DNA from 3 places in the Bacillus cereus group sp. BfR-BA-01383 genome. Region 2 is predicted to be linked to each of the others. Evidence: riboswitches for the same ligand, from Rfam matches in the RefSeq annotation. Region 2 holds a riboswitch; each other region holds the start of a gene.

Region 1 (5,296 bases), on a different contig from region 2:
CCTACTGAAGTAAAATTTAACGGCCGCACACAATATGTGAAAAAAGATGGCGATGAATATATTTTCGTTCTGTCCATTCCCTTCTCAAACAAAAGTGAACTTTCATTAAATCAAAAAGGTGATGAGCTTATCATCCGCGCAGGTTCTGTTAAACGGAACATCACATTACCAAAAACGTTAACACATCTTTCTATTCAAGGAGCAAAATTTGAAGAAGATGTACTAAACATTCGGTTTGGAGGTGTAGTACATGCATGATGAACTACTAAGAAGGGTAATTCGGACAAAGATAAAAGTCGGTATGCATATATTAGAAGAGCTACCTGATCCAATCCAGCAATCAGCTAAGCAAATACTAAATATTTTGCAAGAGGAGCTAGCTGCTTATCCGAAAGAACAAGCGCATCACGAAGATAATTTAAAAAGTTTCATAATTGAATAAGCATCTCTGTATAGAGGGCCTTTTTAGGCTTTCTATACCTTTATTGGAGTGATGTAAGTTGGTGAAAAAACATTCCACTATTATGCTCTGGATTATTCCTTTATTATTTTTCATTCATAACCTTGAAGAGGCTTTCCAGATGCCACAATATCTTGTTAATCAATTTTCAATTCATTTCATAGACAATAAACAATTTATCATTGCAATTACTATATTAACAATCTTTGTTCTACTCATAGTCATTCTATACCAATTACAAATCTTATCTTCTATTTACTGGATTATTTTTATTCAAGGAGCTATTTTCTTTAACGCTGTTCAACATATTATTTTATTTGTTATTTATCGTTCTTATAATCCAGGAGTAATCTCAGCATCTATCATTATCCTATTTTCTCTTTTCTTATTTTCATCAAAGAAACTATTAATCCCTAAAAAGAAATTAGCAATTACACTCATTTTTAGTTTAATCTCTTACCCAATCATAATTTGGATCTCCTTATTATTAGCTAGCTGCTTTAATTAAAAAAAGACCAGAAAAACTCCTGGTCCATCACTCTACTTAACAAACATTGGATTCTACGTTATACAAAATTGGAAGGTACAGAATTAGGGTTTGTTTGTTAAGTAGATTATATGTTGAACGAACTAACAGCGGAGGGGTTCCTTCTGTTAATCCATTAAACCCAATCATTACTTTACAATTTGTTCAAGCTCCTCAAGTGAAAGATCTACTGAAATTGAACCATCATTTGTTTCTTTCTTAATTGCATCTGTTACTTCTTTTGAATGATACAATTCAATTACCTTTTTCAGTGTTGGATCATCTTTATCTTTCGTACGAGCTGCGAAAATATTAATATAAGGCTTCGCATTTTCATTTTTTGGATCTTCTAAGAAAATCGGATCCTTCGCTGGATCTAATCCAGCTTGACCAGCAACACCGTTATTAATAACTGAAGCTGCTACATCTTTTAACACACGAGGTGTTTGTTGTGCGATAACCGGTGTAATTTTTAACTTCTTCGGATTTTCAGCGATACCACTTGGATCTCCAAATAGACCAAAATCTTTCTTAAGCTTTAATAATCCAGCTGCATCAAGTAGTTTTAATGCGCGCGCTTGGTTCGTTGGATCATTTGGAATAGCAATTTCTGAACCATCTGGAATTTCATTTGCTTTCTTATGTTTTTCAGAGTATAAGCCCATTGGTGCAATTTGTGTTGTACCGACAGCTGTAATATCTAGCTTATGCTCTTTTTTAAATTGTTCTAAGAAAGCAATGTGCTGGAATGAGTTTAATTCAATATCTCCATCAGCTAACGCTTTGTTTGGAGTTGTATAATCAGAGAACTCAACTAGTTTAATTTTAATTCCTTCTTTTTCAGCTTTCTTCTTTAAAATTTCCCAAGCGTCTCCATCCGTTCCTGTTACGCCGACGCGAACTACTTTCTCTTTCGCTCCTGCACCCGTGTCTCCACTTGAGCAGCCGCTTAATGCTGAAATCCCTACAATCGCTGATAATGCAAATGCTAAAATTTTCTTCATTTTCTTTTCCCCTCTTCCTTTTTATGATCTGCGTAAAAAGACTTTCGCAAAGTAGTTTCCTAAATTTTGAGCTATCTGTACAAGAATAATAAGTAAAACGACCGTTACAAACATAACTGATGTATCAAAACGTTGATAACCATATGTCATCGCTAAGTCACCAAGACCGCCACCACCGACAAGTCCAGCAACTGCTGAAAATTCAATTAAACCAACTGTCATAAACGTCACACCTAAGATCAATGGCGCTAACGCTTCTGGCACAAGAATTTCAAAAACGATTCTAAGTGGTGAAGCTCCCATCGCTTGCGCTGCTTCAATTACCCCTTTCGGAACAGAAACAAGATTTGTTTCAACCATTCTAGCAATACCAATTGATGCAACTAACGTCATTGGAAAGATTGCTGCCGCTGTTCCAATCGTCGTTCCGATAACACTTCTTGTTATTGGACTTAAAGCTACTAAAAAGATAATGAACGGAACCGGACGAATTGTATTAATAATGACATTAAGAATTGAAAAGACCCATTTATTTTCTAAAAAATTCCCTTTACGTGTTACATATAAAAGTAAACCTAGAGGTATACCAAGAATTGTAGCAAATATAAGGGTTACAATTACCATTAAGAGGGTATCCCCCGTCGCATCTAATATACGAGGCCAAAATATACTCCAATCAACTCGCATGAGCTTCTACCTCCTTCAGCTGCACTTGCAGTCTTAGATGTTGTAATGCTTTTTGAATTTCTCTCTGCTCACCTTGCAGTTCTACAAGAAGATTTCCAAATAAAACATTTTGGAGTTCAATAATATTTCCGTACAGTACATTTACATCAACGTTATAGTTTTTTGCGATATATGATAGTACCGGCTGTCCTGTCTCCTCACCAGTAAAAGTTAGGCGATAAATCTGACCTCCGTTTTGAATTTTCGCTAGAACACTTTCTGGTAAGTGATCATTAATAACAGAACGCACAAAGTTTTGAGTCGTCTTTGTTTTTGGTTGTGTGAAAACATCAAACAGTTTTCCTTCTTCAATAACTCTTCCCTTCTCCATTACAGCTACACGGTGACAAATTTCTTTCACCACATGCATTTCATGTGTAATAAGAAGAATTGTTAAATTATATTCTCGATTTACTTTTTTCAATAAGTTCAAAATTTCTGTCGTTGTTTCTGGATCTAAAGCTGATGTCGCCTCATCACATATAAGAATATCCGGTGATGTTGCAAGTGCTCTTGCAATCCCAACACGTTGCTTTTGTCCGCCTGATAGCTGCTCTGGATAATAGTTTGCTTTATCTTCTAATCCTACAAACTTCAGCAGTTCATTTACCCTTTCTTTGATCTCATTCTTTGGTACTTTCGCTAACTTTAATGGATAAGCAATATTTCCAAACACTGTTCTTGAATTAAATAAATTAAAGCTTTGAAAAATCATCCCGATTCTTTGTCTTAATTTACGTAATTCTTTCGTCGACAATGATGTAATATCTTTATCATCTATCGAAATCGTTCCCGCAGTTGGTCTTTCCAACATGTTTACTAAGCGTAATAACGTACTCTTTCCAGCGCCACTAAAACCGATAATGCCAAAAATTTCGCCCTTCTCAACTGATAACGTTACATCCTCCACCGCATGAACAGATTGCCCACCTGATTCATATACTTTACTTACATTGTTAAAAGAAATCATTTTCTTCCCTCCTATATGCTATAAAAACTTGAAGGAGAGCTTTCGAGGTAAAATAAAAAGTGCTCTCCTTCTTATCAACCATAAAGATAAGAAGGAGAGCACTTATATGTACTCATTCACATCTTCTCATCTTCCAAGCCTTTATAGGCTTGCTGGAGTTAGCACGGTATTAAAAAAACCCGTTGCTGAGGTATCGTAGGGCCAGTCCCTCCACCTCTCTGGATAAGAATGTATCGATTTAATTGTCGTTTAATTAATTCTCATTATAGAACTCTGAATAATAAGAGTCAATATATTTTTCGGAAAAATATTAATTATTTCTTTATTGAAATTTTAGAATGAAAAATAATAAAAAAATAGTAATCTTTAAAGTTATGTAAAATTCTTCTCCCTCATATTTTTAAACAGGAGAATCTTCTCTATGAATTGAATAACATTATTTGAATATGAAATCGGAGGAAGATAAATATATGAAAACAACTCTTTTACTCGTTGATATTCAAAATGATTATTTTCCAAATGGAAAGATGGAATTGCGTAATCCAGTAGAAGCAAGTGAATACGCTAGTCAGCTACTGCAACACTTTAGAATAAGAAACGAACCTATTTTTCATATCCAACATGTAGCAATAAAAGATGATGCTACTTTTTTTCTACCAAATACAGAAGGTGTACATATTCACAAAAATGTCCGTCCACTTAGAGAAGAAATGGTTATACTCAAACATTATCCAAATAGCTTCCGAGAAACTGATCTTCTAGAACAATTACAGCGTTTAGACATTGAGCACGTCGTCATATGCGGGATGATGACTCATATGTGTATTGATGCTACCGTAAGGGCTGCTTTTGATTTTGGCTTTCAATGTACCGTTATACATGATGCTTGTGCTACAAAAGATCTTTCATTTAAAAACGCTACTATACCAGCTGTTTATATTCACAATACAATTCTGGCAAGTTTAAATGGAGTGTATGCAAATGTAATGAGTACGGAAGAGTTTTTAACTACAAAAAAACACTCCATTCAGTGAGCAAAACCGAAAAGAGTGTTTCTTGTCAAACCATAGATTTTCTTTCAAATTGTATTATACAGGAAATCCTTAAAATGAATACTAAAAAATGTGACTAATAAGTCAACTTTTCTCGTTGTTTTGTTTCTATTTACATGTTTATCCCGCTATTAATAGGGTTTAGCTAGTTCTAATCACCTTATAGTAATATATGGTAATTACTTTCGATCCAAATGAACTAGTTTCCCCTATTATAGGGTAAGTTAAAGCATACATTGTCCAAAACGTTAAATATATATAACTATAAATGGCTATGGAAAAATAAAGCCTGTGTCTTCAATGGCCAAGTACTTTTCGATATAGGCTCTATTATTTGCTGTATCTTTAAAATAACGTTTGATCAAAAACAGGGGTATGTGTAGCAATGGAACAAAAACTTACGTTAAGTATTAGCGGACATAAACTACTGATTTTTATATATTTGAACGATGAATAACTTACCTATTTTCTTGTGTTTGCTCGCGCCATATACAGAAAAATTCAGGAAAACGTAACGTATTATTTATCTGTTTGTTTTTGCTTCTTTTTCAAATACTC
Region 2 (5,296 bases):
AACATAGCAATTGGATTTTTTCTTTCTTTCTCATCTAACACATTATGAAAATCAGCTAAAATTGCATCGCGTACACGTCCGAATAAAGATTGTTTCATTATAATCTTCCTCTCTTCTACTTTATAATTTGATTTATTTTATATTAGTTTTTCATTAACTTGTTCCACTCATCTTCAAAGTTGCTATATGGTTTAGAACTTTCTGGAGCAGAATCAACAACTACATTTTTTTCTTTTTTCCACTCACGGTATCCGTAGTATAAAACTACTAGTGCTGCGATACCGATTAATGCTGGGGAATGAGAAAGTGCAATGGACAAACCGATTAAACCAACAATACCCCAAGCTAACTTTCCAAAGAATGATTTAGCTCGCACAAATGATTTATAGCTCCAGTACACAACTCCTGCTCCAATTGCGAATCCTACAATACCAGCAAGACTACCAAGAGCAATTAAAGCCAAAATACCGGCCGCGATAAACGCTAGAAATTGTTTCATCTTGTGCTCGCCTCCCTTCGATTTGATACTCTTATCTTAACTATTTTTTCATTTTTCCATAACGAGCTTAAGAACCGTTTTCGCCTCAGACTTAAGACTGAGTTGAATTCAGCCTTTTGTAAAAACACAGGTGATTTACTCTTTTATCGCACATAAAAAGCCGTACAGAGAATGTTCTCTGTACGGCTTGGCTTCTGTTACTACTAATAAAATTCAATTTAATTATGCTATTTTATGATACTCTTTCTTTTCTCCTACTTTAGAAAACCTCGGGAAACCAATTAATATAGAAATGATTCCACATACTCCAACTAAAATTGGATAAAATGCATATGGCAACAATTCAATCGGAGATAACGCTGCAAATCCTGCCGCAGTTAACATTTGAGCACCATACGGGATTAACCCTTGCACACAACATGAGAAAAGATCTAATACACTCGCTGATTTACGGGGATCAATTTCATATTGATCCGCAATATTTTTCGCAAGTGGACCTGTAAAAATGATCGAAATTGTATTGTTTGCTGTACACATATTCGTCATGCTCACTAATCCGGCAATACCAAACTCCGCTCCCTTTTTCGAACGAATATTACGCGTTAAAAGATTCATTAAATATTGAATACCGCCATTATATTGGATCAATTCAACCATACCACCAATTAAAATAGCAAGTAGCACCAACTCCATCATACCGCCCATTCCAGTCGTTACACTTTTAAAGAAACTCTCTAACGTATAACTTCCATCTATAAGACCGATTACACCAGATAATACAGTTCCACCAGTTAATACAATGAGTACATTCCAACCAAGCAGTGCTGTAATAAGTACTCCTGCATACGGTAAAATCTTTATCCAATCGAATGTATGGGCTTTAATTTCTGTGTCACTTCCTATAGTAAGTATTACTAATAGTACAATTGTAATAATAGCCGCTGGTAATACAATTAAAAAGTTCGTTTTAAATTTATCTTTCATTTCCGTTCCTTGTGAACGAACCGCTGCAATTGTTGTGTCAGAAATAAACGATAGATTATCACCAAACATCGCTCCGCCAACAACCGTCGCCATTGTTAATGCAATTGAGATATCAGTTTGCCCACTAATACCTACAGCAATCGGTGCTAACGCCGCAATTGTTCCCATTGAAGTTCCCATCGCTAATGAAATAAACGCCCCGATAATAAAAATCCCAGCAACGATAAATCCTTGCGGCAAAATAGATAACGCTAAGTTAACAGTTGAATCGACTCCGCCCATCCCTTTTGCTGTTTCAGAGAACGCCCCTGCGAGTACAAAAATCAGAACCATAATCATAATATCAGGGTTTCCTGCCCCTTTAGCAAATCGTTCTACTTTCACATTAAAGCTTTCTTTACGATTCATCGCTAAAGCGATTCCTACAGCAATTGAAATCGCTACAAGTATCGGCAATTTATAGAAATCACCTGTAATAATTCCAGAACCAATAAATAGTGCCAAAAATATTCCAAGCGGTAATAAAGCTAAACCATTTCCTCTCGTTTCTTTCAAAGTACCATCTCTCCCTAGTTTCAACCTTTTTTCTAATGAATAACAAAAGACCTCTTCCAACGAGAAGAGGTCTTATACATCTATAAGAAACACTCTTCTCATCTTTCAAGCACATGCTTGCTGGATTTGGCACAGCACTCTGAAATCGAGTCCGCTGCCGAGGCATCGTAGGGCCAGTCCCTCCGCCTCTCTTTATAAGAAGGTTTCGTATTTATTTTTTAATAATAATTTCTTCCCTAACTTTACTTGCTTACAAAAAAAAAGTCAATTATTTTTTGTATAGATTTTTTTGGTAATTATACAAAAACACGAATACAGCAATCATTTCAACTTTTCAATTTCTTTCTCTAAAATTGAAATCCAATAAAATTCTCTCTTTTTTATTGCCGCTATTATCCATTTTGTTGTATGCCAAGCTAATTCATATTCTTCCTTTGTAACATCACCCATCTTATATGCATCCTCTAACTCATCTTCATCCAATATATATATTTCACCGTTTGGTAACACTACTACATCTAAATATAAATCATCAAAATAAGGTAAACCTCGTTCGTCTATTTCATATTGTTTCGTTACGTCAATATAATATTGCACTAATTTTTTTCTATCATCTAGCATAGCTGTTATCGCAAAGTTCTTCCCCGTTATAAAATATTGCATCCATGTATACCCATCATCTGCAATACAAAGTTCTTTACCATTGTATTCTTTATAACTAGGCTCTCTCACTTTTTTTATATCCAATACCCCTAACATACCTGCTTCAACTTGCTTGACTATATAATTCTTCTCTATTAGTCGCTTCCACGAAGAACCGTCACCATATTTACGTTTCATTACGTCCGCTCCTCTTCTATATATAGAAAAGCCCCCACATATTATGTGAGAGCTTGTTCATATTATAATTAAGCCGCTTGACCCTTTTCAGATATCTCTTTTAAATAAGCTTGTCCTTTTTCAGCGTCATATTGACCTTCCCACTTAGACATAACTACAGCTGCTAAAGAGTTACCTACAACGTTAACCGCTGTACGAGCCATATCTAAAATACGGTCAATACCAGCGATGAATGCTAAACCTTCAGCTGGGATACCTACTGTACCAAGTGTCGCTAATAGTACAACGAATGATACGCCCGGTACACCCGCGATACCTTTTGATGTAACCATTAATACAAGTAATAATGTAATCTGTTCCGTAATGGACAAATCAATACCGTACATTTGCGCTAAGAAAATTGCTGCAATTGCTTGATATAAAGTTGATCCATCTAAGTTAAATGAATAACCTGTCGGAATAACGAAAGATGTAATTGCTTTCGGGCAACCGAATTTTTCCATTTTCTCCATGATTTTCGGTAAAACTGTTTCTGAACTTGCTGTAGAATACGCTAAGATCAGCTCGTCTTTTAAAATCTTAAAGAATTGGAAAATGTTAATTCCAAATATTTTCGCTGTAAGTCCTAACACGACCACAACGAAGAAGATCATTGCTCCGTATACTACAATGAGTAATTTCCCTAATGGAATTAATGAAGAAAGGCCAAATGTAGAAACTGTAACACCAATTAATGCGAATACACCAAATGGTGCAAATTTCATAACTTGGTTCGTAACGTAAAACATGGCGTCTGCTACACCTTGGAAAAATTGCAGAACTGGTTTACCACGCTCACCAATCGCTGCTACACCTAAACCAAATAGTACAGAGAAGAAGATAATAGCAAGCATATCACCTTCAGCTAATGATTTCATAATGTTCGTAGGAACAATATTTACAAATGTATCCGCAAACGAATGACTTTGTACTTGCTCTGTTGTTTCTGCATATTTAGAAATATCCGTTTTTGTTAATTTATCCATATCGACGCCGGTTCCTGGCTGGAAAATATTCGCTACCAATAGACCAACAACAATCGCAATCGTTGTAATAATCTCGAAGTAAAGAATTGTTTTTCCGCCTAATCGACCTAACTTTTTAATATCACCAACACCAGCAACCCCAACAACAATACTTGCTACAACAATCGGTACAACGATCATTTTAATTAATCGGATGAAAATATCACCAATTGGTTGTAAGTACTTCGCAACTGCTGGATTGTCAAAGAAAATCGCACCAACTGCAATACCAAGCACAAGTCCTATTAAAATTTGCCATGCAAGTCCTATTCTTTTCATACTTGTTGTAACCCCCCTCGATGTGTCACTCTATCTATCTCTCATTCTATCTATATCTATAAAACTAAGAAATTAAGAGTATTACATATTATTCGACAATTCACTACATTTTGTCCCTGTTAAAAATCATAAATCAAAAATTAAAATCTGACAACAAAATAACTTTGCCCGAACGCAAATAATTTTCTTGACAAAAACAAACCTCATGTCAGAAAACCTCACATGAGATCGATTCCTCACTAGTGATTTATAGGTTTTTAAAGTGATGTTTCCCCCTCCAAAAACTCCATCATTTTCCATGTTTTTCTAAAAAAACAAATAGAAATCTACACCTTTTTTATACATTCAAGCATTTTAATTTTATGACGAACAATACGAAAAAATACTAAATTCCGACAAAACTTAGCAATTTTATAAAATTTTCTTTACATTATGATTACAACGATAGACACCCTTCTTCTTATGATATATAACATTCATAGGGAAAGGAGCCAGACAACAATGAAAAAGAGATTTGCAGCATTTAGTGTTTTAGCAGCAGGAACGATTTTTGTTTCTCCATTACTTTCACCTGTATACGCTGAAACAAATCAAGATAAATTATCTAATATACAATCAGAATTAGATGGCAAACAAAATGACTTACAAAATAAATCAGCTGAGAAAGAACAAATAGAAAAAGAAATTCAAGAATTACAAAAGAAAATCGACGAATTAACTACTTCTATTAATAAAAACGAAGCTGAATTAAATGATACCAAAAAAGAAATTACCAAAACACAACAAGTAATTGCTGACAAAAAGAAACATATAGAGCAATTACAAACAAACATAGATACGCGTCAGGAAATTATTAAACAACGGTTACAATCTATGCAAGAAAAACCTCGTACAAATATGATTACAGAGGTATTAACAACTTCTACAAACATTGCTGATCTTGTTGATAATATGTACTCCGTAAGTTTAATATTAAACAACGATACAGATATTGTGAAAAAACAAACAACTGATCAAGATGCTGTAACGACAGAAAAAGAAGCTGTTGAGAAAAAAGAGCAACAACTGAAAGAAT
Region 3 (5,296 bases), on a different contig from region 2:
TTGATCAACCGGTAATTGTTTTTGATTTATTTGTTTCGCATTCTTTATGTCGAAGAATAAGAATGCATATTCAGCTGCTGTTTCAGGATTTACGGCACGTTGCCAAGCGAAGGCAAAGTCTTTTGCTGTAACAGGAGTACCGTTTGACCATTTCGAATCACGAAGATGGAATGTGTATTTTGTTTTATCGGGACTAACGTCAACCGATTCAGCAACGCCAGGAACAGGCTTATTATCTTCTCCCATTGCATATAAACCTTCAAAAACATTGCGCATTACGTTCATAGATTCCCCGTCTGTTGCTTTTGCAACATCCATTGTTGGAATTTCTGAAGCAAATGATAAGTTAATTACTTGTTTATTAGGTGCTTTATCGTTTGCTTTCGCTCCGCTTGTATTTTCTTTATTTCCCCCGCAAGCAGTTAGTAGTAGACTTGCCCCTAAAACAGATGCAACAACAGGTACAACTTTTTTCTTCATTGTTCGTTCCTCCCTAAATGTGTTGTTCGTAACGTCATAATGTCCATGTCTTGAAGTGTAGCTATAGAAGAGAAAACCTATTATGGATATGTGTATGTAGGTAGTTAGGTGTTCTATACATATATACATGTTGAACTATAATCTATCGTTATATGTTTCAACGTAGTAGACATTATATCTTGATGGTTAAATATTTCGTTTCTTTGATTATTTAGAATATTAACACTGGTAAGAACTATATGTCAATAATAAAAAATGGAGTATTAATTTCGTAAAATAATATATTGGAAAAGCAAATTTCCTCGTATTAGGGAATCTGCTTTTAATATATTTTGCTAAAAAAACAATAGGTGTGAGTGGAAACACGATGATTAAAATTGTATTTTATTTTTCAATTTTTGCCCACTTGAAGTTTAATTGACCTGCAAAGTCCACTTGCACAATGCCTTTCACATAAGAACGTTCTAAATAGGATTCTCCTTTTTGATAAAGAGGAGCGATAACAGAGTCTTTAAACAATATTTTTTCTGACGCTATTAATGCGTCAAAGCGGGCCTTTTCATCACCAGCTAAAGTCGTTTTCACTTTTTCTATTGTTTCATCGAACTCTTTATTAGAGTAATGATCTAAGTTGTAAGGATTATTTGTTGTAAACAATTCAAGGAATGTAATTGGATCAGCAAAGTCAGGGCTCCAACCGTCAATTCCGATTTCGTAGTCACCTTTTAATAAAAGTGAAACTTGTTGCTTACGCGGTTGCGGTTTTATATTTACTGTTAAGCCTTCTAAATTCTTTTCTAGTTGCCCTTTTAGGAACTCACCAGTTTTCTTCTCAAGGTCACCGTCACTTGTTAACAATTCTAATGTGATCTTTTCAGAACCAAGTTCTTTTTTTGCTTTTTTCCATAATTCTTGTGCAGATTTTGTATCAACTTTTGTTAAATCGCCGTTTGCAGCACGGAAGTCTTTTCCGTCAGGCCCTTTTGCAAAGTTTTTTGGTACGAGACCATAAGTTGGTGTAGAGCCATCATTTAATAACGTATTTACAAAGGATTTTCTATCAATTGTTTGATTGATTGCTTGGCGTGCAGAAACGTTTTGAAGTACTTTGTTTTGCTGATTCATACGTAAAAATTGTACGCCTACGTTTGGACGTTCTTTAAAGTTAGCATCTTTTTTATATTTATCAACGAAGTCAGATGTTAGTTTGATACGGTCTAATTGTTTAGATTCGAATAAATTTACTTCTGTTGATTTTTCTTTTACGACGTTAAAGTTGATTTCTTCCAGTTTGACAGTATCTTTATCCCAATAGGTAGGATTTTTCTTGAATTTAAAGCTTTGTTCGTGCTTCCAATCGCTTAGTGTAAAAGCCCCGTTGTACAAAATTGTATTATCTTCTAAAGCGTACTTATCACCTTGTGCTTTAAAGAATTCTTCGTTAATTGGTAGAAATGTTGGGAACGCTGTTAAGCTAATAAAGTACGGAACAGGACGCTCTAATTCTACTTCAAACGTATGGTCATCAACTGCTTTTACACCAAGTTGGTCGGCTGGAAGTTCTTTGTTGTTAATTTTTGTTGCGTTTTTAATATCAAAGAATAGAAATGCATATTCAGAGGCTGTCGCTGGGTCAACAGCTCTTTGCCAAGCGAAGACAAAATCTTTTGCTGTAACAGGAGTACCGTTTGACCATTTTGAATCTCGTAAATGGAATGTGTATTTCGTTTTATCGCCACTTACTTCATGAGATTTTGCAACACCAGGAACAGGTTTATTACCTTCACCAAGATTATACAAACCTTCAAATACGTTTCTCATTACTTGACCAGAATCAGTATCTGTAGCACGAGCTGTATCCATCGTTCGAATCTCAGTAGGTGAAGATAAGTTTAAAACCTGTTTACTAGGTGCCTCGTCTTTTGCATTTGCTCCGCTAGCTTCGTTTTTATAACTACCGCAACCAGTTAATAAAATACTTACTCCTACAACTGATGCGATACCGGGTACAAACTTCTTTTTCATTTGATTTTCCTCCTAAATAATTAATAAGTTTGGATGATGATGAGGGAAATGAAAAATAAAAAAATCCCTCTTTTCTGATTGAGAAAGAGGGATTTTTACGTACAAGTTATGCACCCGTATATAAACGAAGTCCCTCATTCTATCTTTCAAGCATAAAGCTTGCAGGAAGTGGCACAGTATTCAAAATGAACCTGCTGCCGAGGTTTCAAAGGGCCAGTCCCTCCACCTCTCTTGATACAATGAGTAAACGAATAAATTTTATTAATTTTTGTGTTTCTTTGATAATTCAAAATCTTACACCTTGGATACGAAGGTGTCAATCAAATGAAATATAGTTTAAATTTTCAGTTTTTTTAAAAGTAAAAAAACCACTGCATATGGCAGTGGTTTCCTACTAGAAGTTAAAGTTATCTGGATCTGGACCGACGCGATGATTTTCATTTAAAGCTTGAATTGCTTTCATATCATCTGAGCTTAATTCAAAGTCGAAGATGTTTGCATTTTCAATAATGCGGTGTTCTTTAATTGATTTAGGAATCGTTACAACTTCATTTTGTAAATCCCAGCGTAAAATAACTTGTGCAGTCGATTTATTATATTTTGTAGCGATTTCTTGTAAGGTTGGATTATCCAGTAGTTGCCCTTGCATTAATGGTGACCAAGCTTCAAGTTGGATGTTATGTTCTTTACAGAAAGTGTGTAATTCTTCTTGTGCTAAGCGTGGATGGTATTCCACTTGGTTAACCATTGGCTTAATTTCAGCGATTTCAAATACGTCTTGTAAGTGGTGGATATGGAAATTACTCACACCAATAGCACGAACACGACCATCTTTATAAAGTTTTTCTAACGCTTTCCATGATTCAGTATATTTCCCTTTTACAGGCCAATGTACTAGGTATAAATCTAAATATTCTAGACCTAATTTTTCTAAAGTCGTTTCAAAAGCTTGAAGTGTTGATTCGTAGCCTTGATCGCTATTCCACACTTTTGAAGTGATGAATAACTCTTCACGAGGAATACCGGATTCGCGAATTGCTTGACCAACGCCATCTTCATTTTGATATATTGCTGCAGTATCGATGCTACGGTATCCATTTTTAATCGCTGCTTTTACAGAATCGATTACTTCCGATCCATCTTCTACTTTGAAAACACCTAAGCCGAACCAAGGCATTTTCACACCGTTATGCAATGTTGTATAGTCTTTTAAACTTGTTAAATTCATATTATTTCCCCCTAGCTTTTTTGTTTGTTGCTTCTACTGCTTGTTGAATTGCTTCTGAAAAATTATATTCATATAAAGTTTTAAGACCTTCAGCTGTGGAACCGCCTGGTGTTGTTACTTGTTCGCGGAGGTTAGCTGGATCTTGCGTCTGTTCAAGCATAGAAGCAGAGCCAGAAATCATTTGAATGACAAGGTGTTTTGCGGTTGCTTCATCGACTCCATAACTTTTTGTTGCTTCAATCAAGCTTTCAGCAAAGTAATAAAGGAAAGCTGGTGCACTTCCAGTAACTGCAGTAAGCTGATGAATTTCTTCCTCGGTGCAAAGTTGTGAAGTACCAATGCCTCTTAACAGCAGTTGCAGGGTTTCTTGATGCATCTCGTTTACTGATTGTCCCATTGTATATAAGGAGATAGACTTACCAATTTCAGCAGCTGTATTTGGCATAATCCAAGCAACAGGTGTGCCTTGGGGAAGTCTCTCTTCTAAATAAGATGGTCCGATTCCGGCAGCTACTGTTACGACAAATTGGTTGGTTAGAAGAGGAGATAACTCCTTTAATAACTGTTCATGTGCAGCAGGTGGCATCGCTAAAACAATCGTATCAACAGATGCAATATGCTGCTTCCAATCTGTTGTAGTAGACACGTTATATTGCCCTTGTAATTGTTCTAGCTTTTCTACGTTGCTTCGGTTGGAAACGATAATTTCTTCGATATATTCTCTGCTTGTTTTCAGTAATCCGGAAAATATAGCTTCTGCCATACGACCGGCACCAATAAATAAAATTCGATGTTTATTTTGCATATCCTTTATTCCTTTCTAGTGGAGATATGTTATAAAAAACGATACCATCTTTAAGAGAATTTTGTAAAAAGAAAAGGCTTATAGTGAAAAGAATGAAATTGGAGGGAGGAGGATTGATACAAAAAGGTTATAAATATTATTATATTTGAAAAATAGTTGTAATTAAAAAATCCCTGAAGTAGTTATACTTCAGGGATTAATGGAATATAAGTCTATGCTTTCGTCATACCAAGCAATACGGCGCCACCGATAATTAAAACACTACCTAGTGCAATAAAGATCAATTGGCGTTTTGTTTTCTTTTCGCCTAAGAAGACAATCGCACCGAATGTTGAGATAATGATACCAGTTTGAGATAATGGGAAGCTTGTTGCTACTCCGACACGTGGTAATGAAAGAAGTAAGAATAAGTTTCCTGTTCCCCATAGTAAACCAGATAAAGCATTACGAATTGCATATTTGTTAAATGGTTTATGTTTAGATGTCAGTACAACTGCCCCAACGAACATACCAACTGCCTGCGGTAAAATAGCAGACCAACCATCGATATTATACCAACGAATAATAATTACATATACAAGATAGCCGAAAGTAGAAACAATTAAAGTAAGAAGTCCTTTTTTCAATTGTCCTGGTGGCTGTGCATTTTCTTTATCATCTAATGAAGTGAATACAACACCAACTACAATTAGTAGGATTGCAATCGTTCCCATAATGATCGTTGTAGTAGTAGTCCACTCATGAAAAGCGATAACCCC

The links. A riboswitch is a leader RNA that binds a small molecule or an ion and turns the genes downstream of it on or off. The one in region 2 is predicted to bind S-adenosylmethionine.
Positions count from the first base shown of each region.
Region 1: it holds a riboswitch for S-adenosylmethionine, as region 2 does, so the genes downstream of both, MR065_RS22955 (methionine ABC transporter ATP-binding protein) here and MR065_RS13590 (Na+/H+ antiporter NhaC family protein) in region 2, are expected to answer to the same signal.
Region 3: it holds a riboswitch for S-adenosylmethionine, as region 2 does, so the genes downstream of both, MR065_RS21455 (peptide ABC transporter substrate-binding protein) here and MR065_RS13590 (Na+/H+ antiporter NhaC family protein) in region 2, are expected to answer to the same signal.

Region 1 is NZ_JAKUFP010000037.1:7,157-12,452, forward strand. It holds gene MR065_RS22930 (ArsA family ATPase) at 1-258, shown strand, start outside; gene MR065_RS22935 (DUF3926 domain-containing protein) at 251-442, shown strand; gene MR065_RS22940 (HXXEE domain-containing protein) at 525-968, shown strand; gene MR065_RS22945 (MetQ/NlpA family ABC transporter substrate-binding protein) at 1,136-1,990, opposite strand; gene MR065_RS22950 (methionine ABC transporter permease) at 2,012-2,677, opposite strand; gene MR065_RS22955 (methionine ABC transporter ATP-binding protein) at 2,667-3,686, opposite strand; SAM riboswitch class I at 3,810-3,915, opposite strand; gene MR065_RS22960 (cysteine hydrolase family protein) at 4,157-4,720, shown strand; gene MR065_RS22965 (hypothetical protein) at 5,258-5,296, opposite strand, start outside.
Region 2 is NZ_JAKUFP010000012.1:37,606-42,901, reverse strand. It holds gene MR065_RS13600 (PspA/IM30 family protein) at 1-98, opposite strand, end outside; gene MR065_RS13595 (lmo0954 family membrane protein) at 143-499, opposite strand; gene MR065_RS13590 (Na+/H+ antiporter NhaC family protein) at 722-2,038, opposite strand; SAM riboswitch class I at 2,134-2,239, opposite strand; gene MR065_RS13585 (ribonuclease FAU-1 family protein) at 2,360-2,878, opposite strand; gene gltP (glutamate/aspartate:proton symporter GltP) at 2,947-4,221, opposite strand; gene MR065_RS13575 (murein hydrolase activator EnvC family protein) at 4,723-5,296, shown strand, end outside.
Region 3 is NZ_JAKUFP010000030.1:49,401-54,696, reverse strand. It holds partial or broken gene MR065_RS21460 (peptide ABC transporter substrate-binding protein) at 1-480, opposite strand, end outside; gene MR065_RS21455 (peptide ABC transporter substrate-binding protein) at 865-2,505, opposite strand; SAM riboswitch class I at 2,642-2,746, opposite strand; gene MR065_RS21450 (aldo/keto reductase) at 2,900-3,733, opposite strand; gene proC (pyrroline-5-carboxylate reductase) at 3,735-4,538, opposite strand; gene MR065_RS21440 (GRP family sugar transporter) at 4,751-5,296, opposite strand, start outside.